One region of the Clostridioides sp. LIBA-7602 genome, then DNA from elsewhere that is predicted to be linked to it. Evidence: a T-box and tRNA genes for the amino acid it is inferred to sense, from the RefSeq annotation. Region 1 holds a T-box; the other holds one or more tRNA genes.
What was found. The T-box of region 1 lies ahead of serS (serine--tRNA ligase). A T-box ahead of a tRNA ligase gene usually reads a tRNA of that ligase, here a tRNA-Ser.
Positions count from the first base shown of each region.

Region 2: it encodes a tRNA-Ser, which carries the amino acid that the T-box ahead of serS (serine--tRNA ligase) is inferred to sense. The anticodon was not compared.

Region 1 covers NZ_CP196991.1:8,953-24,308, reverse strand. The annotation lists gene serS (serine--tRNA ligase) at 1-1,227, opposite strand, end outside; T-box leader at 1,352-1,557, opposite strand; gene ACTG45_RS00110 (mechanosensitive ion channel family protein) at 1,685-2,566, opposite strand; gene ACTG45_RS00105 (transcription repressor NadR) at 2,578-3,087, opposite strand; rRNA gene rrf (5S ribosomal RNA) at 3,214-3,330, opposite strand; rRNA gene ACTG45_RS00095 (23S ribosomal RNA) at 3,445-6,341, opposite strand; tRNA gene ACTG45_RS00090 (tRNA-Ala) at 6,615-6,690, opposite strand; rRNA gene ACTG45_RS00085 (16S ribosomal RNA) at 6,746-8,248, opposite strand; tRNA gene ACTG45_RS00080 (tRNA-Ile) at 8,359-8,435, opposite strand; tRNA gene ACTG45_RS00075 (tRNA-Leu) at 8,447-8,535, opposite strand; rRNA gene rrf (5S ribosomal RNA) at 8,541-8,657, opposite strand; rRNA gene ACTG45_RS00065 (23S ribosomal RNA) at 8,858-11,754, opposite strand; rRNA gene ACTG45_RS00060 (16S ribosomal RNA) at 11,995-13,497, opposite strand; gene ACTG45_RS00055 (SigB/SigF/SigG family RNA polymerase sigma factor) at 13,679-14,452, opposite strand; gene ACTG45_RS00050 (ATP-binding protein) at 14,452-14,859, opposite strand; gene ACTG45_RS00045 (STAS domain-containing protein) at 14,863-15,180, opposite strand; gene ACTG45_RS00040 (hypothetical protein) at 15,192-15,356, opposite strand, start outside.
Region 2 covers NZ_CP196991.1:843,590-858,945, reverse strand. The annotation lists gene ACTG45_RS04270 (hypothetical protein) at 1-283, opposite strand, end outside; gene ACTG45_RS04265 (flagellar motor protein MotB) at 462-1,202, opposite strand; gene ACTG45_RS04260 (motility protein A) at 1,223-2,011, opposite strand; tRNA gene ACTG45_RS04255 (tRNA-Ser) at 2,105-2,195, opposite strand; gene ACTG45_RS04250 (DeoR/GlpR family DNA-binding transcription regulator) at 2,456-3,220, shown strand; gene ACTG45_RS04245 (ethanolamine utilization protein EutH) at 3,475-4,590, opposite strand; gene glpK (glycerol kinase GlpK) at 4,631-6,157, opposite strand; gene ACTG45_RS04235 (pyridoxal-phosphate-dependent aminotransferase family protein) at 6,448-7,545, shown strand; gene ACTG45_RS04230 (hypothetical protein) at 8,024-8,536, opposite strand; gene ACTG45_RS04225 (DUF4300 family protein) at 9,079-9,954, shown strand; gene hisJ (histidinol-phosphatase HisJ) at 10,125-10,904, opposite strand; gene ACTG45_RS04215 (DUF8180 domain-containing protein) at 11,225-11,575, opposite strand; gene ACTG45_RS04210 (DUF3842 family protein) at 11,591-12,007, opposite strand; gene ACTG45_RS04205 (CooT family nickel-binding protein) at 12,026-12,217, opposite strand; gene ACTG45_RS04200 (lipoate--protein ligase family protein) at 12,368-13,183, opposite strand; gene lipS2 (LipS2 family lipoyl synthase) at 13,230-14,168, opposite strand; gene lipS1 (LipS1 family lipoyl synthase) at 14,165-15,037, opposite strand; gene acsV (corrinoid activation/regeneration protein AcsV) at 15,062-15,356, opposite strand, start outside.

The sequences.
Region 1 (15,356 bases):
AACTACTACAGAACCATCTGCTTGCTGATAATTTTCTAATATAGCAGCTAAACATCTTCCTATAGCTAATCCAGAACCATTTAAAGTATGAACATATTCTGCTTTTGATTTTTTATCTCTTTTAAATCTTATTCCAGCTCTTCTAGCTTGGAAGTCTTCAAAGTTTGAACAAGAAGATATTTCTACATATCTATTGTAACTTGGCATCCAAACTTCTAAATCATATTTAAATGCAGCTGTGAATCCTAAATCTCCTGTACATATTTTTACAACTCTATATGGAAGACCTAACATTTGTAGCATAGTTTCAGCATCATGAGTTAATGATTCTAATTCATCATAAGAATCTTCTGGTTTAACAAATTTAACTAACTCAACTTTATTAAATTGATGTTGTCTAACTAAACCTCTTGTATCTCTTCCTGCTGAACCTGCTTCAGATCTAAAACAAGGAGTATATGCACAATATTTAATTGGAAGTTCTGCGACATCTAATATTTCATTAGCATGTATATTAGTAACAGGTACTTCAGCTGTTGGTATTAAGAAATACTCTAGTCCTTCTATCTTAAACATATCTTCTTCAAATTTAGGAAGTTGACCTGTACCTATAAAACTATTTCTATTAGCCATAAATGGAGGTAAAACTTCTGTATATCCATGTTTAGCTGTATGAGTATTTAAAAAGAAATTCATTAAAGATCTTTCTAGTCTAGCACCTAGACCTCTATATAGAGTAAACCTTGAACCAGTTATTTTTCCAGCTCTTTCAAAATCTAATATACCTAGACCAGTACCAATATCCCAATGTGCTTTATGCTCGAAATCAAATTTAATAGGTTCTCCCCAAGTTCTTACTTGAACATTATCTTCATCTGTTTCGCCTTGTGGTACCTCAGGATGAGGAACATTTGGTATTCTCATCAATGTGTATTCCATTTTTGCTTCTACTTCTTTTACTTTTTCATCAATACCTTTTATCTTGTCTGATAACTCTTTTAATCTTGCTTTTTCTTCTGTTACATCTTTTCCTTCTTTTATTAATTGTGGTATATTTTTAGAATTTACATTTAATTCATTTTTCATAACTTCAACTTCTTGAAGTATTTCTCTTCTTTTATTATCTAATTCCACTACAGCATCAAGGTCAAATTCTTTTTCACCTCTTCTATCCATAGCTTTCTTGATATCATCTAAATTTTCTCTTATTCTTTTAATATCTAACATATTAATTCCTCCTAATAATTTTGATAATCTAAATTATAATTCCAATTAATTTACAAGTATTATAGCTATAAACCTTTAGTTTAAACAAATTTGAGAAATAAAAAAAGACCTCCGTTTACCCTATAAAAGGGACGAAAATCTTTTATCCGCGTTGCCACCCTAATTGATTATACTAAAGTGTATAATCCTCTCAGACCTATAACGTAGGTAAACGTCTAGCTTTAACTAGAAGCTCTAGAGTAGATTCAAAAACCATTGTAATGAGTTCTCACCATCCACTCATTCTCTGAATACAATCTGTTTTTTACTATTTTCCTTCACCGCTTTTTAACTAATTGTTTTATTTGATAATCATTATATTATATATATTAACATCTTTCAATACTATTATTCAAATTTTTTTAGAATTTTCTTTAATTTTTTATATTAAATTCATTTTTTTTATTTAATTAAAATTCTATCTTTTATCCATTGTATTTAAATTGCTCATATTATTAAATAACAATGAAGAAGGAACAAATGGAACTTTTATATTATTTTCATCAAATTTATTTTTGACTTTTTCCATTATATCAAAGTATACATCCCAGTAATCATCAGTTTTAACCCATGGTCTAGCAACTATTTGCATGGTATTATTTCCTATAGAGTTTAAACCTATTATAGGTTTTGGGTCATCTAATATTCTTTTTTCATTTGTAAAAATTTCATTCAATATAGACTTAACTACATCTATATCACTATCATAGGAAATATTATAAGAAAAATCTATTCTTCTTTTATTTTGATGTGTGTAATTAATTATATTATTACTTGTCAATTGAAAATTTGGTATAATTATGGTTTTATTATCTGGAGTTTTTAGAACAGTACTAAATATCTGTATATCAGAAACTGTACCTTCTACACCTGAACCTTGAATATAATCACCTATGTTAAATGGCTTAAAAAATAAAATAATCATACCTGAGCCTAGGTTTGATAATATTTCTTTAAATGCTAAACCTATACTAAATCCAGCAGCTCCTAATACAGCTACAACTGAAGTAGTTTGTATCCCTATAATTCCCAAACTTATCAATGATATAATAGATAGCATAGATATATATATTCCATATACAATGAAATTATTTACACCTTTACTCATTCCATATTTGATTAGAAACTTTGAAACCATCTTTCTTACTATCTTAGATATATAGATACCTATTACAAATACAATTATTGCATATATAATATTTGGTATATTATCACTAAAGTTATTAAGCATATTTTCTAAAGTTCTCTTAGTTATATTACTATTTGTTGAAGCAGTCTTAGCCAATGATAAAAAATTCATTTAACTCCTCCTTATGATAATATTCCTCTGTACTCTAATTCTTTTGTTATAGCTTCTATAGTCTCTTCTTTTAGCGCCTCAACTGTATGAATATGACTACATTCTGTCAGAACTGATAACTGCTTAAATTCATTTGTCTCAACCTTCTTCATAAAATTATCTATATCCATCTTAGAATAAATGTTAAGTTCTGCAGTTATCTGACCATATGTTGGATGATTTACAATGACATCTTTTACAATCCCACCTAAATCTACAATAATCTTTAATTCATCGTAAATTTCTTTAGAGTTCTTGTGATTCTTACATTTTATTTGTTTTGTAAAATATGGTTGATTATATATTATATATCCTTGAGGTGTAGCTATTATTTCAAATCCTCTAGCTCTTATAAGGGCTATATCTTGTACTATTACTTGTCTACTTACATTTAATATCTCAGCTAGCATTCCACCTTTTACAGGGCACTTAGATTCTTTTAAAATATCTATTAATTTGCTTCTTCTTTCATCAGAATTCATATTACACCTTCTTTCTAAATCAAAAACTTTACCTATACTATATAATTCTATATTTTATCTTATTATAAATCAATATTGACTTTATATTCTATTTAATCTTAAATTTTATTGCAAATAAAAAAGATTACGTGGCTACGTCCTACTCTCCCAGGCAGTTTCCCACCAAGTACCATCAGCGCTAGAGAGCTTAACTTCTGTGTTCGGAATGGGAACAGGTGTATCCTCTCTGCTATTGTAACCACATAATCTCTATGCTTAATATATCTATTAAGTTATTAGAATCTAGTAATACTAGTTTCTTTAGAGTTAGCACTCTAAAAACTACACATATATTTTACTGAATGAACATCAAATAATTTGGTCAAGTCCTCGACCTATTAGTATCGATAAGCTAAATACATTGCTGCACTTACACCTTCGACCTATCAACCAGATAGTCTTTCTGGGGTCTTACCCTTGCGGTGGGAAATCTTATCTTGAAGTTGGCTTCGCGCTTAGATGCTTTCAGCGCTTATCCATTCCGTACATAGCTACCCAGCCATGCCCTTGGCAGAACAACTGGTACACCAGAGGTACGTCCATCCCGGTCCTCTCGTACTAAGGACAGGTCTTCTCAAATTTCCTACGCCTGCGACGGATAGGGACCGAACTGTCTCACGACGTTCTGAACCCAGCTCGCGTACCACTTTAATGGGCGAACAGCCCAACCCTTGGGACCTACTACAGCCCCAGGATGTGATGAGCCGACATCGAGGTGCCAAACCTCCCCGTCGATGTGGACTCTTGGGGGAGATAAGCCTGTTATCCCCAGGGTAGCTTTTATCCGTTGAGCGATGGCCCTTCCACGCAGAACCACCGGATCACTAAGTCCGATTTTCATCCTTGCTCGACCTGTATGTCTTGCAATCAAGCTCTCTTTTGCCTTTACACTCTACGTACGATTTCCGACCGTACTGAGAGAACCTTTGAGCGCCTCCGTTACCTTTTGGGAGGCGACCGCCCCAGTCAAACTGCCCACCTGACAGTGTCCCAAGACCAGATTCATGGCCTATGGTTAGAGTCCCAGTACTACAAGGGTGGTATCCCAAGGATGGCTCCGCCAAAACTGGCGTCCTGGTTTCAAAGCCTCCCACCTATCCTGTACATGTAGTACCAAGACCCAATGTCAAGCTACAGTAAAGCTCCATGGGGTCTTTCCGTCCTGTCGCAGGTATCCGGCATCTTCACCGGAATTACAATTTCACCGAGTCTGTTGTTGAGACAGTGCCCAAATCGTTACGCCTTTCGTGCGGGTCGGAACTTACCCGACAAGGAATTTCGCTACCTTAGGACCGTTATAGTTACGGCCGCCGTTTACTGGGGCTTAAGTTCACTGCTTCGATTGCTCTAACAGATCCCCTTAACCTTCCAGCACCGGGCAGGCGTCAGCTCCTATACATCGTCTTGCGACTTAGCAGAAACCTATGTTTTTGGTAAACAGTCGCTTGGGCCTATTCTCTGCGGCCACCGGATGGTGGCACCCCTTATCCCTAAGTTACGGGGTCATTTTGCCGAGTTCCTTAACAACAGTTCTCTCGCGGGCCTTAGGATACTCTCCTCACCCACCTGTGTCGGTTTGCGGTACGGGTACCTTTAACCTCGATAGAGACTTTTCTTGACAGTGTGAAATCAGCTACTTCGCTACTAAATTTCGCTCCCCATCACATCCCAGCATTATCAAAGCGGATTTACCTACTCTGACTGCCTCAATGCTTGGGCACACATAACCAACAGTGTGCTTAGCTTATCCTACTGTGTCATCCCATCTCTCAAACGGTTATCGGTAGTACAGGAATATCAACCTGTTGTCCATCACCTACGCCTTTCGGCCTCAGCTTAGGTCCCGACTAACCCAGGGCGGACGAACCTTCCCCTGGAAACCTTGGGTTTACGGCCTGTGGGATTCTCACCCACATCTCGCTACTCATGCCAACATTCTCACTCCCATACTGTCCACATGTCCTTACGGTCATGCTTCAACCCGTATGGGAAGCTCCCCTACCCATCATAATGATGCCGTAGCTTCGGTAGTAAGTTTTAGCCCCGGAAATCTTCGGCGCAGGATCACTCGACCAGTGAGCTATTACGCACTCTTTGAATGAGTGGCTGCTTCTAAGCCAACATCCTGGTTGTCTGTGCAATCCCACATCCTTTACCACTTAACTTACATTTAGGGACCTTAGCTGACGATCTGGGCTGTTGCCCTTTCGACTATGAATCTTATCACCCACAGTCTGACTCCCAAGTATAAGATGACGGCATTCGGAGTTTGATAGTCTTCGGTAGGTGCAATACCCCCTAGGACATTCAGTGCTCTACCTCCGTATCTCTCACCTTGAGGCTAGCCCTAAAGCTATTTCGGGGAGAACCAGCTATCTCCGGGCTCGATTGGAATTTCACCGCTACCCACAAGTCATCCCCGAGCTTTTCAACGCTCGTGGGTTCGGACCTCCACGAAATTTTACTTTCGCTTCATCCTGCTCATGGGTAGGTCGCCCGGTTTCGGGTCTACGTCAAGTAACTGAACGCTCAGTTAAAACTCGCTTTCGCTACGGCTCCACACCTTAAGTGCTTAACCTTGCTACTTAACGTAACTCGTTGGCCCGTTCTACAAAAAGTACGCGGTCACACAAGAAATGTGCTTCCACAGCTTGTAAGTGCAGGGTTTCAGGTTCTATTTCACTCCCCTCCCGGGGTTCTTTTCACCTTTCCCTCACGGTACTATACGCTATCGGTCACTAGGTAGTATTTAGCCTTGGAGGGTGGTCCCTCCTGCTTCCCACAGGGTTTCACGTGTCCCGTGGTACTCTGGATCATATCTGAAGTCTTCTCGTTTAACATACAGGACTATTACCTTCTGTGGTGGGTCTTTCCAAACCTCTTCAATTACGATACCTCTTCGTTATGATATGTCCGCAACCCCAATAAAGAAAACTTTATTGGTTTGGGCTATTCCGCGTTCGCTCGCCGCTACTTACGGAATCGAATTTCTTTCTCTTCCTTCAGGTACTTAGATGTTTCAGTTCCCTGAGTTCCCCTCATTAAGCTATGTATTCACTTAATGATACTTAGACATTACTCTAAGTGAGTTTCCTCATTCGGAAATCTTCGGATCAAAGTTTACGTGCAACTCCCCGAAGCTTATCGCAGCTTATCACGTCCTTCATCGGCTCCTAGTGCCAAGGCATCCGCCCTGCACCCTTAATAACTTGACCAGTTAAAAAGGTTTGATAGATTAAAGTCTATCAACTTGATAATTTTTAAAAGTTATCAGCTTTATATATTACAAATTAGATGTCATATCACTAAATATATATGCAGTTTTCAAAGTGCTAACGCACAGCGCCAACGGATAAGTCCCGTTGCTTAAAGTGCTAACGCACGTCGCCAACAAACAAACTTCACATTCGTTCAGTTTATTCTATTGCTTAAAGTGCAATGTAAGAGTCTACTAGATAAATCAAAGATTCAAGTAATATGCTCTTAAATGGTGGAGATGAGGAGAGTCGAACTCCTGACCCCTTGCTTGCAAGGCAAGTGCTCTCCCAACTGAGCTACACCCCCAAATATGAAGTTCATAAAGAACTTTCAAAATTAAACAGTAGGCAATTCTCCTTAGAAAGGAGGTGATCCAGCCGCACCTTCCGATACGGCTACCTTGTTACGACTTCACCCCAGTTATTGATTCCACCTTCGACGACTTCTTCCAAAAGGTTAGATAATCGGCTTCGGGCGTCTCCAACTCCCGTGGTGTGACGGGCGGTGTGTACAAGACCCGGGAACGCATTCACCGCAGCATTCTGATCTGCGATTACTAGTAACTCCAGCTTCATGTAGGCGAGTTTCAGCCTACAATCCGAACTGAGAGTAGCTTTAAGGGATTAGCTCCACCTTACGGTTTGGCAACCCTCTGTACTACCCATTGTAGCACGTGTGTAGCCCTAAGCATAAGGGGCATGATGATTTGACGTCATCCCCACCTTCCTCCAGGTTATCCCTGGCAGTCTCTCTAGAGTGCCCAACTTAATGATGGCAACTAAAGACAAGGGTTGCGCTCGTTGCGGGACTTAACCCAACATCTCACGACACGAGCTGACGACAACCATGCACCACCTGTCACCAATGTCCCCGAAGGGAAGTCTCCGATTAAGGAGATGTCATTGGGATGTCAAGCTTAGGTAAGGTTCTTCGCGTTGCTTCGAATTAAACCACATGCTCCGCTACTTGTGCGGGTCCCCGTCAATTCCTTTGAGTTTCACTCTTGCGAGCGTACTTCCCAGGCGGAGTACTTAATGCGTTAGCTGCGGCACCGAGGGGGGTAACCCCCGACACCTAGTACTCATCGTTTACAGCGTGGACTACCAGGGTATCTAATCCTGTTTGCTCCCCACGCTTTCGTGCCTCAGCGTCAGTTACAGTCCAGAGAGCCGCCTTCGCAACTGGTGTTCCTCCTAATATCTACGCATTTCACCGCTACACTAGGAATTCCACTCTCCTCTCCTGCACTCAAGTCTCCCAGTTTCAAGAGCTTACTACGGTTGAGCCGTAGCCTTTCACTCCTGACTTGAAAGACCGCCTACGCACCCTTTACGCCCAGTAAATCCGGATAACGCTAGCCCCCTACGTATTACCGCGGCTGCTGGCACGTAGTTAGCCGGGGCTTCCTCCTCAAGTACCGTCATTATCTTCCTTGAGGACAGAGTTTTACGACCCGAAGACCTTCATCACTCACGCGGCGTTGCTGCATCAGGCTTTCGCCCATTGTGCAATATTCCCCACTGCTGCCTCCCGTAGGAGTTTGGACCGTGTCTCAGTTCCAATGTGGCCGATCACCCTCTCAGGTCGGCTACTGATCGTCGCCTTGGTAAGCCGTTACCTTACCAACTAGCTAATCAGACGCGGGTCCATCCTGTACTGGCTCACCTTTGATATTTAAGAGATGCCTCTCAAATATATTATCCCGTATTAGCATACCTTTCGGTATGTTATCCGTGTGTACAGGGTAGGTTACCCACGCGTTACTCACCCGTCCGCCGCTCTTTACCGAAGTAAATCGCTCAACTTGCATGTGTTAGGCACGCCGCCAGCGTTCATCCTGAGCCAGGATCAAACTCTCAAATAAAAGTTTATCAGGCTCAGATACTATTGTTATCAAAATATCTGGCTTTATGGTTTGTTTCTTGTTTTATAAATTAACCTACTGTTTAATTTTCAAAGTTCTTTAAATTATTGTGGTGGGCCATCAGGGACTCGAACCCCAGACCTACCGGTTATGAGCCGGGCGCTCTAACCAACTGAGCTAATGGCCCACAATAATTTGTGGTGCCGAAGACCGGAATCGAACCGGTACGAGAGGTAAGTCCCGCAGGATTTTAAGTCCTGTGCGTCTGCCAGTTCCGCCACTTCGGCACATCACCTGGCTATGTCCTACTCTCCCAGGCAGTTTCCCACCAAGTACCATCAGCGCTAGAGAGCTTAACTTCTGTGTTCGGAATGGGAACAGGTGTATCCTCTCTGCTATTATAACCAGATTATTGTCTAAATTTTCATTTAACTTTTTTCTAAGACAAGTATTATAATAACATCTTTGTCTTATTATGTCAATACTTTTTTTATTCGATTTTTTAGTTTATAAAACTACTAAAAATCTATAATTTTTGACAAGTTTAAACATATAGAGTTAGCACTCTAAAAACTACACATATATTTTACTGAATGAACATCAAATAATTTGGTCAAGTCCTCGACCTATTAGTATCGATAAGCTAAATACATTGCTGCACTTACACCTTCGACCTATCAACCAGATAGTCTTTCTGGGGTCTTACCCTTGCGGTGGGAAATCTTATCTTGAAGTTGGCTTCGCGCTTAGATGCTTTCAGCGCTTATCCATTCCGTACATAGCTACCCAGCCATGCCCTTGGCAGAACAACTGGTACACCAGAGGTACGTCCATCCCGGTCCTCTCGTACTAAGGACAGGTCTTCTCAAATTTCCTACGCCTGCGACGGATAGGGACCGAACTGTCTCACGACGTTCTGAACCCAGCTCGCGTACCACTTTAATGGGCGAACAGCCCAACCCTTGGGACCTACTACAGCCCCAGGATGTGATGAGCCGACATCGAGGTGCCAAACCTCCCCGTCGATGTGGACTCTTGGGGGAGATAAGCCTGTTATCCCCAGGGTAGCTTTTATCCGTTGAGCGATGGCCCTTCCACGCAGAACCACCGGATCACTAAGTCCGATTTTCATCCTTGCTCGACCTGTATGTCTTGCAATCAAGCTCTCTTTTGCCTTTACACTCTACGTACGATTTCCGACCGTACTGAGAGAACCTTTGAGCGCCTCCGTTACCTTTTGGGAGGCGACCGCCCCAGTCAAACTGCCCACCTGACAGTGTCCCAAGACCAGATTCATGGCCTATGGTTAGAGTCCCAGTACTACAAGGGTGGTATCCCAAGGATGGCTCCGCCAAAACTGGCGTCCTGGTTTCAAAGCCTCCCACCTATCCTGTACATGTAGTACCAAGACCCAATGTCAAGCTACAGTAAAGCTCCATGGGGTCTTTCCGTCCTGTCGCAGGTATCCGGCATCTTCACCGGAATTACAATTTCACCGAGTCTGTTGTTGAGACAGTGCCCAAATCGTTACGCCTTTCGTGCGGGTCGGAACTTACCCGACAAGGAATTTCGCTACCTTAGGACCGTTATAGTTACGGCCGCCGTTTACTGGGGCTTAAGTTCACTGCTTCGATTGCTCTAACAGATCCCCTTAACCTTCCAGCACCGGGCAGGCGTCAGCTCCTATACATCGTCTTGCGACTTAGCAGAAACCTATGTTTTTGGTAAACAGTCGCTTGGGCCTATTCTCTGCGGCCACCGGATGGTGGCACCCCTTATCCCTAAGTTACGGGGTCATTTTGCCGAGTTCCTTAACAACAGTTCTCTCGCGGGCCTTAGGATACTCTCCTCACCCACCTGTGTCGGTTTGCGGTACGGGTACCTTTAACCTCGATAGAGACTTTTCTTGACAGTGTGAAATCAGCTACTTCGCTACTAAATTTCGCTCCCCATCACATCCCAGCATTATCAAAGCGGATTTACCTACTCTGACTGCCTCAATGCTTGGGCACACATAACCAACAGTGTGCTTAGCTTATCCTACTGTGTCATCCCATCTCTCAAACGGTTATCGGTAGTACAGGAATATCAACCTGTTGTCCATCACCTACGCCTTTCGGCCTCAGCTTAGGTCCCGACTAACCCAGGGCGGACGAACCTTCCCCTGGAAACCTTGGGTTTACGGCCTGTGGGATTCTCACCCACATCTCGCTACTCATGCCAACATTCTCACTCCCATACTGTCCACATGTCCTTACGGTCATGCTTCAACCCGTATGGGAAGCTCCCCTACCCATCATAATGATGCCGTAGCTTCGGTAGTAAGTTTTAGCCCCGGAAATCTTCGGCGCAGGATCACTCGACCAGTGAGCTATTACGCACTCTTTGAATGAGTGGCTGCTTCTAAGCCAACATCCTGGTTGTCTGTGCAATCCCACATCCTTTACCACTTAACTTACATTTAGGGACCTTAGCTGACGATCTGGGCTGTTGCCCTTTCGACTATGAATCTTATCACCCACAGTCTGACTCCCAAGTATAAGATGACGGCATTCGGAGTTTGATAGTCTTCGGTAGGTGCAATACCCCCTAGGACATTCAGTGCTCTACCTCCGTATCTCTCACCTTGAGGCTAGCCCTAAAGCTATTTCGGGGAGAACCAGCTATCTCCGGGCTCGATTGGAATTTCACCGCTACCCACAAGTCATCCCCGAGCTTTTCAACGCTCGTGGGTTCGGACCTCCACGAAATTTTACTTTCGCTTCATCCTGCTCATGGGTAGGTCGCCCGGTTTCGGGTCTACGTCAAGTAACTGAACGCTCAGTTAAAACTCGCTTTCGCTACGGCTCCACACCTTAAGTGCTTAACCTTGCTACTTAACGTAACTCGTTGGCCCGTTCTACAAAAAGTACGCGGTCACACAAGAAATGTGCTTCCACAGCTTGTAAGTGCAGGGTTTCAGGTTCTATTTCACTCCCCTCCCGGGGTTCTTTTCACCTTTCCCTCACGGTACTATACGCTATCGGTCACTAGGTAGTATTTAGCCTTGGAGGGTGGTCCCTCCTGCTTCCCACAGGGTTTCACGTGTCCCGTGGTACTCTGGATCATATCTGAAGTCTTCTCGTTTAACATACAGGACTATTACCTTCTGTGGTGGGTCTTTCCAAACCTCTTCAATTACGATACCTCTTCGTTATGATATGTCCGCAACCCCAATAAAGAAAACTTTATTGGTTTGGGCTATTCCGCGTTCGCTCGCCGCTACTTACGGAATCGAATTTCTTTCTCTTCCTTCAGGTACTTAGATGTTTCAGTTCCCTGAGTTCCCCTCATTAAGCTATGTATTCACTTAATGATACTTAGACATTACTCTAAGTGAGTTTCCTCATTCGGAAATCTTCGGATCAAAGTTTACGTGCAACTCCCCGAAGCTTATCGCAGCTTATCACGTCCTTCATCGGCTCCTAGTGCCAAGGCATCCGCCCTGCACCCTTAATAACTTGACCAGTTAAAAAGGTTTGATAGATTAAAGTCTATCAACTTGATAATTTTTAAAAGTTATCAGCTTTATATATTACAAATTAGATGTCATATCACTAAATATATATGCAGTTTTCAAAGTGCTAACGCACATCGCCAACAAACAAACTTCACATTCGTTCAGTTTATTCTGTTGCTTAAAGTGCTAATTTTGAGTATTCGTAAAAACGAACCCTCAAAATTAAACAGTAGGTAATTCTCCTTAGAAAGGAGGTGATCCAGCCGCACCTTCCGATACGGCTACCTTGTTACGACTTCACCCCAGTTATTGATTCCACCTTCGACGACTTCTTCCAAAAGGTTAGATAATCGGCTTCGGGCGTCTCCAACTCCCGTGGTGTGACGGGCGGTGTGTACAAGACCCGGGAACGCATTCACCGCAGCATTCTGATCTGCGATTACTAGTAACTCCAGCTTCATGTAGGCGAGTTTCAGCCTACAATCCGAACTGAGAGTAGCTTTAAGGGATTAGCTCCACCTTACGGCTTGGCAACCCTCTGTACTACCCATTGTAGCACGTGTGTAGCCCTAAGCATAAGGGGCATGATGATTTGACGTCATCCCCACCTTCCTCCAGGTTATCCCTGGCAGTCTCTCTAGAGTGCCCAACTTAATGATGGCAACTAAAGACAAGGGTTGCGCTCGTTGCGGGACTTAACCCAACATCTCACGACACGAGCTGACGACAACCATGCACCACCTGTCACCAATGTCCCCGAAGGGAAGTCTCCGATTAAGGAGATGTCATTGGGATGTCAAGCTTAGGTAAGGTTCTTCGCGTTGCTTCGAATTAAACCACATGCTCCGCTACTTGTGCGGGTCCCCGTCAATTCCTTTGAGTTTCACTCTTGCGAGCGTACTTCCCAGGCGGAGTACTTAATGCGTTAGCTGCGGCACCGAGGGGGGTAACCCCCGACACCTAGTACTCATCGTTTACAGCGTGGACTACCAGGGTATCTAATCCTGTTTGCTCCCCACGCTTTCGTGCCTCAGCGTCAGTTACAGTCCAGAGAGCCGCCTTCGCAACTGGTGTTCCTCCTAATATCTACGCATTTCACCGCTACACTAGGAATTCCACTCTCCTCTCCTGCACTCAAGTCTCCCAGTTTCAAGAGCTTACTACGGTTGAGCCGTAGCCTTTCACTCCTGACTTGAAAGACCGCCTACGCACCCTTTACGCCCAGTAAATCCGGATAACGCTAGCCCCCTACGTATTACCGCGGCTGCTGGCACGTAGTTAGCCGGGGCTTCCTCCTCAAGTACCGTCATTATCTTCCTTGAGGACAGAGTTTTACGACCCGAAGGCCTTCATCACTCACGCGGCGTTGCTGCATCAGGCTTTCGCCCATTGTGCAATATTCCCCACTGCTGCCTCCCGTAGGAGTTTGGACCGTGTCTCAGTTCCAATGTGGCCGATCACCCTCTCAGGTCGGCTACTGATCGTCGCCTTGGTAAGCCGTTACCTTACCAACTAGCTAATCAGACGCGGGTCCATCCTGTACTGGCTCACCTTTGATATTTAAGAGATGCCTCTCAAATATATTATCCCGTATTAGCATACCTTTCGGTATGTTATCCGTGTGTACAGGGTAGGTTACCCACGCGTTACTCACCCGTCCGCCGCTCTTTACCGAAGTAAATCGCTCAACTTGCATGTGTTAGGCACGCCGCCAGCGTTCATCCTGAGCCAGGATCAAACTCTCAAATAAAAGTTTATCAGGCTCAGATACTATTGTTATCAAAATATCTGGCTTTATGGTTTGTTTCTTAATATAAATTAACCTACTGTTTAATTTTCAATGTTCGTGTTTATTTCTTTTTCCTTTTTTCAAGGACAAGTAATACTATACCATCTTTAAAACAGTAGGTCAATACTTTTTTTATATTTTTTTATAAATTTTTTTCATATTCTTTTTTTAGCTTTTCTACTACCTTTTTTTCTAGTCGAGAAACAGTCATCTGAGATATCTCTAACTCCTTAGCTATACTAGATTGTGTTTTATCAAAGAAAAATCTGTCTTTAAATATTTTTACTTCTAATTCATTCAAAGTTTTAATAAACTTATTAATAAAATCTTCATACTCTATACTTCCAAAGTTACCTTCTTCTTTTCCTATCTTATCAATAAGAGTTATGTCTTTATCTTCTGAATCATCATTACTTGATGAATCTAAAGACATAGGTTGATATCCATAAGAAGCTTCCATAGCCTCTAGAACATCTTCTTCACTGACTCCAATGTAATCAGCTATATCTTTTACTTTTGGATGCTTTTTATTTTCTTGTTCTAGTTTAATTTTTGCATCACTTATCTTTTTGCTTAGTTCCTGTATTCTTCTTGGTACTCTAAGTGTCCAAACTTTATCTCTAAAATATTTTTTTATTTCTCCTACTATAGTTGGTGTTGCAAAACTGGAGAATTCAAATCCTTTTTCAACATCATATCTATCAATAGCATAAATTAACGCTAATGAAGCAACTTGATATATATCTTCAAAATCAACACCTTTATTTATATACTTCTTAGCTAACAATCTTGCTAAATACAGATGCCTTTCAATAAGAATATTCCTAATATCTACATTTTTATTTTTATTATATAAATTAAATAGCTCTTTTGTATCCATATTTAGGTAATGTGTAGCATTAGCTACATTTTTCATTAAATATCAACTCCTAAATATTTAGTCATTTTTATTTTTGTTCCCTGGTTATGTTCTGATTCAATATCTACATCATCCATTAAAGTTCTAATTATAAATAGTCCAAGACCACTCTCTTTTGGATTCTCTAAATCTGGTGTACTTATTGAGCTAACATCATATCCTTTTCCATTATCCTGAATTTCTATATTAATTGCATTATCTAAAATATTAAATACTATATTGAACACATCATCTTTACTATGCTTTATTGCATTTGTACATGCTTCTGATACTGCTACCTTTATATCTTCTATATCATCTATTGGAAATCCCATCTTATTAGCAATTCCAGACGCTGTTAATCTTATTATACTAACATAATCTGGATTTGTAGTAATTTCCATCTTTATAGTCTCACAAGCCAAAGTCTATCCCTCCACTTTAAATATTTTATCTAGACCTGTTATAGTAAAAATCTTTCTGACATTACTCTTAGGATTTACTATGTATATCTCTTTTTCGTTTATCTTTAATTTTTTCAATACACCTATCATAGCTCCTAAACCTGTTGAATCTATATAATCTAAATCTTTAAGATTAATTTTTACATCTAGCATATTTTTTTCTATCAAGTTATGCAAATGTTCCTTTAGTTTATCTGCTGTAGAAACATCAAGTTCTCCATCAAGACAAACATTCCAAAATTTATTTTGAGAATCTAAATTTGACTCTATATTCATAGACATGTAAAAACCTCCTATTTCCTCTTAATAATTTTAAATATATTTCCTATACTCATTATTTTATTAATTACATAAACTATATCATCTATTCCCTTTGATATTGATGATGCATTTTCAACAATATCCTGTATATGTCTTTCATTATAATCTACAATCTTATAAGCCTTTTCAACAACCTT
Region 2 (15,356 bases), 830 kb from region 1:
ATGCTCCAAACGATACCAAACCTTGTTGAATAGCCACTGTAATCACTAAAAGCGTCATTATTACATTAAGTTGAACTAACTTAAACAAATAAAGTAAAGAAAATATTACTAAAAGAATACATAATACAATACTAGATTTATTAATAATATCATCAACCTTATCTACATTTTTAGATTTTTTGTTAGTTTCCTTTAGCTTCTCTTTATTTAAAGTATCAACTTTTTTATTATACCTTTCTCTTGTTTTATCTTTATACTTCGTGTTTTTATTCTTATTACTCATTTGTTTCCTCACCCTCTATAAAAATTTTAAAATTGAGTTTTTTATCGTTTAAACATTATATATTTAAGATACCATATATTCTTCCAAAAAGGTAACTTACTGTTCATCTATTTTTAATTTTTACATAAAAAAACTATCTCTTTTTAGAAATAATTCTGCCTTGAGATAGTTTGTTTAACTATTTATTTTCACCAACATTTTCTACATTATCATATTTACTATCAACTAAGACTATATCAACTCGTCTATTTTTTGACATACCATCTTGAGATGAATTTTCTGCTATTGGTCTAAATTCGCCATATCCTACAGCAGATAATTTATCTGGTGCTATACCTGCATTGTCAATAAGAAGTTGAACAACATTGGTTGCTCTCATAACTGATAAATCCCAATTTGACTTAAACTCAGAATTTTTTATAAACATGTTGTCTGTATGACCTTCTACCCTTATGTAACTATTCATTTCATTTAACATCTTACCTATTTGAATAATTTTATCTCTAGAATTATTCTTTACAACTGCTTTTCCAGTATCAAATAGTATGGTATCTTTAAGACTTATTACTAATCCTCTATCCTGAGCTTTTAATGATACTGAATTCGCCATACCATTTTCATTTAAATACTTCTGAATTTCCTCACCAACTTTTTTGAACTCAGCATTTTGTAAACTATCTAAATTATTACTTCCTGGTTCAACTACTGGCTCCATTTGGCTCTTACCACCTTCAATAACCCCAGAAGAATCACCAAATGCAGAATTTAGAGATTCAGATAATTGTTTATATTTCTCTGCATCAACATTACTCATAGAATACATTATGACAAAGAAAATCATAAGTAGTGTTATGAGGTCTGAATAAGTTAAAAGCCATCGCTCATTGTTTTCTTCTTTTTCATCTTCATCATGTAACATAAATATTCCATCCTTTTATATTATTCAGCTCTACTATCTGTTCCTTCAAGTTCGATTAATTCTTTTGAATTTAAAAATATTTTTAATTTTTCTGTCATTAAATTAGAATTATCCCCCTCAAGTATAGATAATATTGCTTCTATCACCAAAAGTCTTTCATTTATTTCTTGTTGGTTTATAGCTTTAAGTTTTGATGCTACTGGTATCCATATTAAATTGGCAGAACCAACACCATATAATGTAGCTAAAAATGCAACGGATATTTGAGGACCCAGTGCATCTGGATTACTCGAAAGATTACCTAAAATATGTACTAATCCCATAACGGTACCTATTATCCCCAGTGTAGGTGCAAATCCCCCTGCTGAATCAAATATTGATATACCCTCTTTATGTCGTTTTGATGTTATCTGTATCTGTGATTCCAAGATATTTCTTATAGTAGCTGCATCAACTCCATCTACCATAAGTTCAAGCCCTTTTTTAATAAAAGGGTCTAAATCATTATTGTCATTTATTTCCTTATCAATGCTTAGAAGCCCCTCTTTTCTAGCTTTTATTGCAATTTCTTTAAAATAGATTATATTTTCTATGTTGTTAGGTTTTTTATTTTTAAAAGCTAACAACATTATCTTTATAGATTTTTTAAACACGGGAAATGGCGTTGAAGCTCCAACAGCTCCTATAGTCCCACCAAAGACAACAAGTGCTGATGAAAACACAAATAGTGCTCCAATATGTCCTCCATCAATAACGAAAGCAACCACTAAAGATGCTATTCCCACTATGAAAAAAATTAAAGTTGTCATCTATTCCCTCCTTTCTTTAGTTCTGCTTAGTAAATTACTTTTATTAAAGACACTACAAAAAGACTACCTTTAACAAGAATAGCCTTTAATAATTGGCGGAGAAGGAGGGATTCGAACCCTCGCACCGGTTACCCAGCCTAATCCCTTAGCAGGGGATCCTCTTGAGCCACTTGAGTACTTCTCCAGATTGTCTTTACTAGTAAATTATATAATAAAATTATATTTTAGTCAATTATTTTATAAAATTTAAGTTATTTTGAATTATTAAATATCTATTTTTACTTTTTTGCTTAAATGTAAGTTTCAAATATGGTAAAATTATCTTGCATAATACTTATAATATTATTTGATAAATATACATACATTAACAAATATACATAAATCCTGACTTAATCATAAGTTATGCTCAAAGCTAAAATAATATTAATCCAAGGAGGATATTCTATGTTACCACAGGAAAGATACGAGAAAATTTTAAGTATTCTCGAATCAGATAATATAATTAAAATAAATGACATAGTTCAAATGTTTGACATATCAATAGAGACAGCACGAAGAGATTTAGCCCATATGGAGAGTATTGGACTTTTAAAAAGAGTCTATGGTGGTGCTATACCAGTTATAGCAAGTAGTGTAGAACTCAACTATGTTAAAAGAAAAAAAATAAACTCAAATGATAAAAAACAAATTGCAATCAAATGCAGTGAGTTTATAAATACAAATGATACTATTTTTATGGATACTGGAACTACTGTTCTTGAAGTTTCAAAAAATTTAAAAGACAAAAAAAATTTAACTGTAATAACCAACTCAATTTTAGTGGCAAATGAACTTATGAATACTAATATAAAAGTATATGTACTTGGTGGTTATCTTAGAGAAACTGAAGGTTCTTTTTCTGGCCCACTCACACTATCAGCTATTGAACAATTTAATGTTGATAAGGCTATTTTAGGTGCTGGAGGTATCACTCTTGAAAATGGTATTTCTGACTATCATTTGGAAGAAGCACTTGTTCGAAAAAAAATGATTGAAAGGTCTAGAAAATCTATAGTGGTTGTTGAACCTCCTAAGTTTGGTATAAATTCATTTGCATCAGTGGCTCCTATAGAACATATAGATACTATTATTACATCCTCTAATATAGACCATGATATAATAATAGAATTTTCTCAGAGAGGAATACCTTTAGTCATAGCAGATAATTAGTTCATATGATTGGTTTTTAATTCCTTGGCATAATAAATTAAACTTAAGGAGCCAAATAATTATTTATTTAGCTCCATTTATATCTAAATAATACTTTATATTTTTTATTATGTTACTATTTTGAGATTAGTTTAATACTCTCAATTACTTCAATGTTTTATGCTACTTTATTATTTTGAACTATTTAATTATATTCTTAGTCATTTGATTTTTTAATTTAAAGTAACTTAAATTCTGTTTAAGTACTACTCATTTCATACAACATCTTTCTTAACTCTAACACTTTGTTCTTCTTCTAAAGTTAAGTCTTTTGTCATGACCATAGCAAGTGCAATTGCCAATACTCCACCAACCAACTTTCCAATTACAACAGGCGTAATCATCTCTGGCACTACTCCTGCTGTAAATCCTAAATGGTCTCCTAGAGCTGCTGTAGCACAAACCAACCATGCAGTATTTACTACTTTTCCCTTTGGTCTCATATCCTTCATCATTTTATATACTGGAATACTATTAGCTAAAGTAAATACTAACCCTGCTGCACTGGTCGCATCCATACCTAATTTACCTCCCACCATTGTAAGTGGTTTATTAAGAACTTTAACTAGCAAATGCAATATTGGAAAAGTACCTAATAATACTATTGCAATACTTCCAATTACTTGAATTCCTTCTCTTATTGGTGTCATTCCTTTTATAAGCACTATTCCTGTTATTTCTTGAAATGCAGCGGCTCCCAATCCTATTGTTATTAATATGGATATAAATTTCCCAAAAATTAATGACCCATTTATCATAAGTGTAGAATTCAATTTTAATCCTACTGCTAATATTACTGCCAATATTATCACTGGTATCATATTTATAATTACCATTGATAAGTTAAATCCTGCTATTAAGCCTCCTACAATACCTCCAAAAGGTATAGTTATCAATCCTATCAGTAAGCCTTTTGCAAAAAATGGTCTATCTTCATATTCTATAAGCCCTAATCCTACTGGTATTGAAAATACCAATGTACACCCAAGCATGGACGACACAACTAATCCTGCAAGCATTCCTGCCTCTTTATTATGTGCAAGTTCCATGGCTAATGGATACCCTCCCATATCATTGGCTAAAATAGTAGCAAACATAGATGGGTCTGCTCCACAAAGGTTGAAGATTGGTATTATCACAGGTCCTAACACATCTGAAATGACTGGAGCTAAACAAACTATACCAACCATTCCTAATGCTAATGGCCCCATTGAATTAAATCCTTCTTCAAACTGCTCTCCAAGCCCAAACTTATTCCCAATTATCCTATCTAATGCTCCTAAAAGCACACCCACAGCCATTATGTATAATATAATTTTATCAAAGGGCATATTTATTTCCTCCTGTATATGTAAAATTCTCTATTGTACTTTAATTAGCACACATTTTTTTGGTATCGTTTTCCCAATTCATAGCTCTTTTTACTGCTTGATTCCATCCAATTAGTATCTCTTCTCTTTTTTGATTAGTCATATTTGGGATATATTTTTTACTTACTGTAAATTCACTTCTAATTTCATCAATACTATTCCAAACACCACAAGAAAGACCTGCCATATACCCTACCCCAAGCACTGTTGTTTCAGGATTTTCTGCAATTTCAATTGGTATATCTAATATGTCAGCTTGAAACTGCATTGTAAAGTTATTTTTAGTAATTCCACCATCCACTCTCAACATTTTTATATCTTTACCTGAAGCTAAATTCATAGAATCAACAACATCTTTAACTTGAAGTGCAACAGATTCAAGAGTTGCCCTTACTATATGCTCTTTTTTAGTACTTCCGGTTATCCCAACCATTGTACCTCTAGCATATTGGTCCCAATAAGGTGCTGCTATCCCTGCAAATGCTGGTACAAAATACACACCACCAGTACTTGATATGGAGTTTGCCATATCATCAGTTTCCGAATAATTTTTTATAACTCCAATTCCATCTCTAAGCCATTGTATTGCAGCACCTGCTATATACACACCTCCATCATAAGCATAAGTAACTTTATCTCCTATCTTCCAAGCAACAGTTGTCAATATACCATTACCTGCTATATTTAGCTCCTCACCTATGTTCATATATAAGAAACAACCTGTACCATAAGTATTTTTGACCATCCCTGGTTCAAAACATCCATTACCAAACAAGGCTGCTGGTTGGTCAACCATTGAGGCAGTGATTTTTATAGAAACACCACAAAATGCCTCTTTATCTGTAGTTCCAAAATCACCACTAGTAGGCATTATATCTGCTAAAATACTTCTAGGTATTCCTATAATATCAAGTAACTCTCTATCCCAATCCATATCTCTTATATTAAAAAGCATCGTTCTTGCTGCTGTGGATACATCTGTTAAAAAGGATTTTCCTCCTGTCATTTTCCAAATTAACCAACTATCTAATGTTCCTGCAAGCACTTCTCCATTTTTTATTTTTTCCTTTACACCTTTTACATTATCTATTACCCATTTAATTTTTGTACCTGAGAAATACGGGTCTATAATTAATCCAGTCTTATCTATTATTTTATTTTCTAGACCTGGCACCCTCTTTAAATTTTCCACATAATCGTAAGTTCTCCTGCACTGCCATACAATAGCATTGTAAAGTGGCATCCCTGTATTTTTATCCCATAGCATTACTGTTTCACCTTGATTATCTATACCAATTCCTTTTATATCACTTTCATTAATTCCACTTTCAAAAGCTTGTTGTAATACATTATTACTTACAGTTTTTGTATTATTCCAAATTTCTATAGGGTCATGTTCGACGTATCCAGATTGCGGATATATTTGAGTATGTTCCATATAATCACTAAAAACAAACTCTGATTTTTCATTTATTAATACTGCTCTTGTTCCTGTTGTTCCTTGGTCAATTGCTAATACATATTTCACTTTAAACGTCCCCCTTTATTTTCAGAATTAATTAATTCTTCTTTATTTTTTGAATATAAAATCTATTCAAGTTATTTATATTTTATATCATTCTGTGGATTTATACAATATTTATTACGATATTTTTTGTATTTTTTAATTTAAATGATTTTAAAAGTATTTTAATTAAAATATTATTGCAATATTTACTATTTTATTCTATAATCTAGTTAAAATAACACATAATATCATAATATTTACACATAAACAGTCATCACAAATTTTAAATTAAACTTTAAGGAGGATTTACAATGAAAAAAACATATCTATTTAGTCCTGGACCAGTAATGGTTACAGATAGGGTTAGAAACGCACTTCTTCACTATGATATATGCCATAGAGGAGATGAGTTTATGGATTTATTCAAGGATACTCAACAGAAAATCAATAAACTATATAATGCAACTTCTGATTATTACTCATTAGTTGTATCTGGTTCTGGAACATCTGTAAATGAATGTGTACTGTCTTCTATATTCGATAAAGAAGATGCTGCTTTATTAGTTAGTAATGGTGTTTTTGGAGAAAGGCTAGAAGAAATATTATCTGCTTATAACGTAAAAACATACAAGCCCAATTTTGAATGGGCAGAATATCCAGACTTAGACATTTTAGAAAAATATATAATTGAAAATCCTGATATAAAAGTAATTGCTATGGTATTTCATGAAACTAGCTCAGGAATGATAAATCCAATACCTGAACTAGGAAAACTTGCTAAAAAGTATAATAAAATATTCTTTGTAGATGCAATAAGTGCCTCTGCTGGAGAATATATTGATGTGGATGAGTTTGATATAGATATAATAACTGGTGTTGGTGGTAAAGCTCTTGGTGCATTCCCAGGCTCTGCATATCTTTGTGCTAAAGAAAACATTTTACAAAATATTAAAGAAAATCAATGTAAAAATGTGTACCTTAGTCTTTATAAACACTACAAACTTGCAAAATCGTCCTCTCAAACACCAAATACACCTAATGTCACTTTAATATTTGCTCTTAATGAAGCTTTAACTGAGTTTTTAGAAGATGACAATAAAATAGAAAGATATAGAGAATGTTCTGCTATTTTAAGAAATGGAATGGAAGAACTAGGTCTAACATTTTTACTTCCAGATAAGTATATGTCTAATACGGTTACCTCTGTGTTTTTGCCTAAAGAAATAGATATAAATGAGTTTATATCGGATTTAGAAAGGGAAAATGGTTATGTAGTATATCCTGGAAAGGGCAAATTCTTAGATGCTAATATCTTCCAAGTTGCAAACATGGGAGAAATATATCCAGAAGATTGTTACAAATTTTTAGATGTCTTAAAATCAAAACTAGAAATTAAAAAAGCTATGTAAATATTTATAAAATTGACTTATATTACTGTTTAGAATTATTGCAAAATCCTGTTTTATCATAATAGAAAAATTTATTTCAGCATGGAGTAAACATTTAATACCCTTTCTTTCTAATACTCTTTAATCTTTATTGATTAAATTCTGTAGAATATTAGTATAAATTAAATAGACTGACTTTTTAAAATATTCATTTAATAAATTAGATTTTATATTTTCTATAAGGGTGAACTCTAAATATATAAAGTTCACCCTCATATTAAATTTTATATTGATGCAATTTTTTATATTTAATTATTTTATATTTTTAATACAATCGTGTTTACATTTAATTATCTTACATTTTAATACAATCATTTTTAGATTTAGTTATCTTATGTTTTTAATACAATTGTTTTAGATTTAGTCATCCTATATTTTTGATACAACTTTTTACATTTAATTATTTTATATTTTAATACAATCGTGTTTACATTTAGTATTATTTTTCAAGCTCATCAAAGTAATTATATACAACAACTTCGCCTGTTTCTTTATCTGTTGTCTTTATAATCCCTTTAGCTCCATTTACTTCTTCTTTTGTAAATTCATCATCTAACACAACTTTAAATTTATCTTCATTCCCATATCCTTGTTGGAATTCTTCTCTTAAAATTGCATTTTTTTCTTCTTTTGGCTTCAATTCAAATTCAATTCCAGATTTCATCTCATCGAAATAATTTAAGATTACAACTTCATTATTCACCTTATTAGTTGTCTTTATAATCCCCTTTGCTCCATTCACTTCTTCTTTTGTAAATTCATCATCTAATGTTATATTGAATTTGTCTTCGTTTCCATACTCCTCTTGAAAATCTCTTTTTATCTCATTGTATTTAGTTTCAAATTCCTTGCTCTCATTTAATTCCATAGCTGATACATTTGTCAATGATACTCCTATCATCATAATTGTTAATGCTGAGACTACACCAGTTTTAAATTTTTTTACTTTCATATCTTACCTCCTAAATTAAATATTCTCAATGCAATTATATAAATAAAATCCTAAGTTTTACAGTTTCATTCTTGTAACTAAAATTACTGTTATGTAACCAAACTTTTCATTTCAACTATTCCTTAAAAATCGCTTTTTTGAGGAATAGTTGAATTTAAATAATAATATTTTTATACTTATTAATAGCTTTAAAATCAAACTAAGCAAATAATTTTTTGATAAAATAAAAGTTTTTAGATACTTCAATCCTACTTATTTACTTAAAGTCTTATAATAATCAAATTAAAAATCTCTCCCTATTCTAGCAATAATCTATTTATTTTTACTATACAAAGTATCTCAAAATATCAAGAGTATTTTTCTTAATATTAAAAAAATATATACCCCATATTCGTATATATATTTAAATATTAAAAAAAAGTTTTAAATAAAGTTATATTTTTTACAACAGTTTTGTAATTAAAAACATATTGAAGATAAAATTAAATGTACTATATACTATAAATATGTCGACACAATAAATTTAAAAAGGAGAGATATAAGTGAAAAAAAAATTATCAATAGTAATATTATCCATTGCTTTAGTGTTATCAAGTATACTTACTATCTTTGCATATTCAGCTGTTAAAAATAATAAATTAATATACTCTAATATGATAGATAAAAAAATTCAAAATGATGTAAAAAAAGTTTTAGAAAAAAATAAGGTTGATAAAAAAGATGTAGATGCATTTATTAAAGCAATTAATAGTTATAACAAACAGCAAGTTAAAATACTGCAAAATAATATAAGTTTATCTAAATCTGGATATTCTTCAACTAATGCAAAACAAGTTCCATATGACATAGAAAAATTACAAGATAATTGGATGAAAAAATTTCCTGATTATATGGATGTAAATTGTAGAATAACAGCCTTTAGACTTTTTAAAGATTTTATAAATTCAAACAAGAAATTTACTGGAGATTCCATTGATTTAAGTATAGATTTAGATACTATATCAAACAATAAAGATGCTAAATTTAGCCCCAAAGATGTAGAGAAATTTATCAACTTTTTTTCTGCAATACCGGCTAAAGATACAAATGATATAAATAAAAATGCAGAACAAATAAAAAAGGAATGGAAAAAGAGAAAGATATCTTTTAAAGATAATAAAAATATGTCCATTATAAGTGGTTTTCTTCGTTATCCAGAAACTAAAAATGTATTTATAGGTCATACAGGTATATGTATTAAGACTGACAAGGATATTTTATTTATAGAAAAGTATGGAGTTACATCGCCTTATCAAATTACCAAATTTAAAAGTAAAAAAGATGTGAAAAATTATATGTTTAATAGATTGAAAATGACAGAAGGTGGAGGAGAATTACTTGACCCGATAATAATGGAAAATGATAAACTTATGAAGTAATCACTTTAAGCACAAAATAAGCTTTCTAAGTTTTAAATTAATACAAGAGCATACAAATAAAATATATTAGTTTTAAATTCTATTATTGTTTTAAATTAGCCAAATTTACAAAAGACTGTAGATAAATTTATTTTATACAAACTTATCTACAGTCTTTTATGTGAACATATCTAAAAAATATTATAGTTATTTATTTCCTCTGCACAATGAGAATCTGAGCCTAAAACTAGTGGAATGTCATATTTTTTTACTAACTTTAATAAGTATCCATCTATATATGGTTCTTTACAATACTCTTTTCTATTACCAGATACATTGTAGTCAAGTTCATAACCTTTTTCTTTAACTAACTTTATTAACTCTTCAAGAATTTTATTTCCTTTATAATCATATGGAAATGCCTGATTGAACTTTCTAACTAAATTTAAATGACCTATTCTTCTTGGCTTATGTATTCCTAAGTCTGAATTTACAGCTTTTATCAAGGTTTCATAATACTTATTATAAACAGCTTCAATACTACCTAGCTTATCAATTAAATTTTGAAACTCTTCCACACTGTAATCTACACAATAATAAGTATCGTCAATCTTAATTATATGTACTGACAAAAGAGAATCTTCTAATTCATCTCCATATTTATCTAAGTTTTGCTTTATTCCCTCTTCATAACCTTCTATAAAGTCTACTTCTGACCCCACATTTATCTTAATTTTACCCTTATATTTTTCCTTCAGTCTCTTAACATCATTGAGATACTTTGGTAAGTCTTCAATACTCATACAACTATCATTTTCAGGAGCAGGGTCTTTAAATCCATCTGCATATGGAAAATGCTCTGTAAATGTCATTTCTGTTATGCCAACATCAATTGCTCTTTGTATGTATTTTTCAAAATCATCCTTACTTCCATGAGGACAATAAGGTGAATGTATATGACCGTCTTTCATAAATAGTTCATCCCCTTCTTTAAATAAAAAATTTAATATAAACATAAAAATTCTTTAAACTCTAAAATAAAATCTTTTAACCATACTAAACTTTATTATATCTAATATTAAAGTAATTTTAAACAGTCTTAATGCTATCTTAACATTAGTACTATCTTTTAATAGTAATACTCCAATATGTCAATACTAAGTATCACATAACCCAATTTTATAATAAAATTTACTCATTAAAGTATATTACATACCTCCTAGAAATTTCAATAATTAAATATCAAAAACATAAAAATCGCTTATATCAAACATATAAGCGATTAATTATATTACATATGTTTTTTAGCCTCTAATAACATCTTATTAGCCTCTTCCATACACTCTATAGCTTTTTCGATACTCTTTGCTGTCTCTTCTTTTCCAATAGCTCTAGCTTTTTCAACCCACTCTCTAAATCCTTCTTCATGAGTTTCATTGTGATTTATCCAGTGTACTAAAAGTATTTTTAAAGTTTTTTCATCTTTAGACTCTGATGATTCCTCATGGCTATGTTCGTGGTCATGGTCATGAGCATGGTCATGCGGATGTTCATGACACATATCTCCATGAGTATGTTCGTGGCAGTGGTCATGGTCATGATTACCATGATGATATCTTACAATCTCTCTATCAAAAATCATTAGTTATTCCCCCTGTTATTTTATATTAAATTCTTTTTTTATAAGATTTACAGAATCTTTTACAAGTAGTGCTAATGGTTTACCTTCTAATCCAACTAATTCTATATTTTCTGGCATAATAGGTAACAGTATCTTTAGTGCCTCACTGTCTGAAATAGCTTCACTTATATTACAAGTAACTTCTCCCATCATAGAATTAGGTATTATTACAGAAATAGGTGCAACTACTATATTTGCTTTTTTAGCTGACACTACTATAGCATTTTCCCCTGTAGCCCCTTTATTAGCATGAGCCTTCATCATAGAACTAGTTGCTATAGAATTAGTCCCTAGTGCATAAATTTCTACATATGTAGGTAATTCTTCTCTCAAAGAAGAAACTATCTGGGCTCCAATACCTCCACCCATTCCATCTATCACTGCTATTATCATATGAAATTCCCCTATTAATTAATTTTCTTGTATTATTATCTTATGGTCCATCAATCTTATTTCTTTAATTATCCCATCTATTATCTTTTGCTCTCCTAGTAAATCAGTTAAATAAATCTTTCCATCACAAGGGTCTATATTAACCACATTTTCCATAACCTTTTCTAACTCATTATTACTTTTACAAATGAAAGCTGATGATTCACACATATAAATCTCCTCCTAATATGATTTTTATTAAAAATCAAAAAAAGATTCCCTTAGGTATTTCAATACACCAAAGAAATCTTCATGATTTCAATTTTCGTATATTATTATACCTTAAGTATAGCACTTTAATTTACATAAAGTCAATTAAAGTTAACGCTTTTTATTGTACTCTTCATTCTTATATTTTTCATATAATTCTTTAGCTAATTGCTTCTCATAATCAGTCAAATCGCCTTCTACAAACTCAACATTAAATTGGTCAGCTAATCCTTTTACTATATTTTCTTGCAGAATATCTATGTCTATTTTTTTGCCAAGTTCATTTTCTATTCCACTAGCCTTCTTAGCTGTAAATTTCATAGCCCTTTCCTTAAATTCTGGTGTTTTAGTTTTTATTAATTCAAATAATTTTTCTACATCGAAATTCAATATTATTGAACCATGTTGCAATAAAACTCCATCTTTTCTGCTTTGAGCACTCCCAATAACCTTCTTATTATTAATAGTAACTTCATATGATGCATGTGCATTAAAACATGCAGCTGATAGATTTTCCCTACTTATTCTTTCACCTCTATTTAAATTATCTGTTTCTACTCCACTTAAATTTAATCCTTTAACTAGACCTTCACTTATATATCTATAAGATAGATTAATACTCTTGTCAATCAAAGGATTCTCTTCTCCTATAATTATACTATAAGTTAGCTCATTATCATGTAATACAGCTCTTCCCCCTGTAATTCTTCGAGTATAATCTATATTCATGCATCTACATTTATCCAAATCTATCTCATCTTCCAATTTCTGAAAATATCCTATACTTAAACAAGCTGGCTCCCATGTATAAAATCTAAGTGTCGGCTTATTGTGTCCTTTCTTATATGCAGTAAATATAGCTTCATCAATTGCCATATTCATTGCACCATCATATGATTTATTATGTATAACTCTCCACTGATTCATGATTATTACGCCCCCATCTTTAGTATAAATATATCCTAGAAATCATTTATAAATTTATTTCTCTTATAGCTAAATCTATCTCACTTTGATTTAAAGGTCTTGAATAGTTGTATATAGTACTTCCTGGTCTTTCATTATAATATGGTCTATTACAATCCTTACATCCTCTTATTTCAAAAGGATATCCTTTATTTATGTCTTTTATAATATCCTTATCAAGTTTTATACTATCTAAATATCCATTTTTAAATTCAAAACATTCTTTTGAGTAGCCTTTATTTATCATATAAGACATTAATTGTGCCCTTCTATAACTTTCAATCTTTGGCTGACTTATTTTTTCCATTTTAGTTCCTCTAACTGGAGTAAATGCAAATAAGCTAATCGTTATATTATTTTCCTTTAAATAATTATATAAGTTATATATATCCTCATGACTCTCACCCATACCAACTATTATATGAGTACTTATTTTATTAGGATATGATTTTGACATCTCAGTTATAAATTTTAACTTTTCATCATAATTATTTCCTTTTATTTTTTCATACAATTCTTTATTTGCTACGTCTATAGCTATTCCTATTTTATCTACTCCTGCTGAAAAAAACTTATTTATTTCTTCATCACTCTCTAATTTTGCAGATAATGAAATCGGCATATCTATTTTACCATTTATATAATTTATAAAATCTAAAACAGACTTATGTGCTTCTTCACTTGCCATTGATTGAATACATATTCTCTTTATATTTTTCCCTTTATAAATTCTTAAAGCATCCAATATTTCTTCTTTAGAAAACTCTGGCCAAACTACTCTCGATAACTTATCTTTTCTAGTACTACTTTCTATTGATTGAGAACAAAAACTACATTTGTTTATACATTTTTCTCCAATCATTATATATGCTGTAGTAGGAGGTATATCGCTTTTTTTGTTTAATATTCCAAGTTCTATTGCAGTCCCAGATGATAGTCTAATCATAAAACGCAACACTCCTTACACTCAGTTATTGTCATATTCATTTCTATAGCCTTATTCTTAGCAGACTTTGATGGTAATACTATTCTATTGATTCCACACATTATAGATAGCTGGTCTAGCTCTTTTCTATACGTTCCTCTTGGTCTCATACAGCCTAGATTAATTTCAGTATATGGTAAATTAATTCTAGCTTCACATAAGATATCTGCTACACCTTCTAGCTCAGGTGGTTCTACATTCTCATACTCAGTTCCTTTTGTTGGAATAAGTACTATAAATGTAAGTTTATTAGGAGGATTTTTTTGTAGATATTCTATAATTTCATATTCACCCTTTATTTGTCCTCCCTTTAAACCAATACATATATGTGGTGCTACTTCTGTATTTTCTCTTATTGTATTATAAACTTCGATATAATCGTCTTTACTTTTTTCCATCTTATAAACTTCTCTTATTGTTTCTTTATCAAATACTAAATCAAAAGAAACTATATCTAAATACTTACACAACTCTATAATGCTATCTCTATCCATAAGCCCTAAATGAGCATTCAATCTATATCCTTGTTTTTTTAAGTCTTTAATAGTCTTGATATGTGTATTTATTGGAACATCTCCCTCATAGCTACAACCACCACTTAATAAAAAACTAGTTATATTTCTTGACTGTACTTTTTCTTTATAATTCTCGATTGGCACCATATTGTTTAAGTAGTGACCATTACAATGAGCACACTTTAAACTACATTTATTACTTGTAGTACTAAGTGCTAGTGTCTGATTAGGATAAGCAAATTCTATTTTATTCCCAAAATTATTTAGTCTAACATCAAAAGCCATTTTCATTTTTTCAGATAAATTTTTATTCATAATTTATTCCTTTTAAGTTATGTTTTACTCTTCAAGTAATCTTTTTGCTGTTGGGAACTGCTCTATATTTGTATGTGGTAAGAAGCATGCAGATATAAATTCATCCATATAACTTGGATATACACTAAGTTCAACATAAGTCATCTGATTACCTATTTCTTCAAGCTTATTTTTTGCATCTTTACTTATAAGAGCTAAGTAAGAACCCACAAGAGAACTATTTCCAATATAAGTGAATTTTTCTCTCTCAATATCAGGAAGTAATCCTATAATTATTGAATTTTCTATGTCTAAGTTATTTCCTATACCACCTGCTATA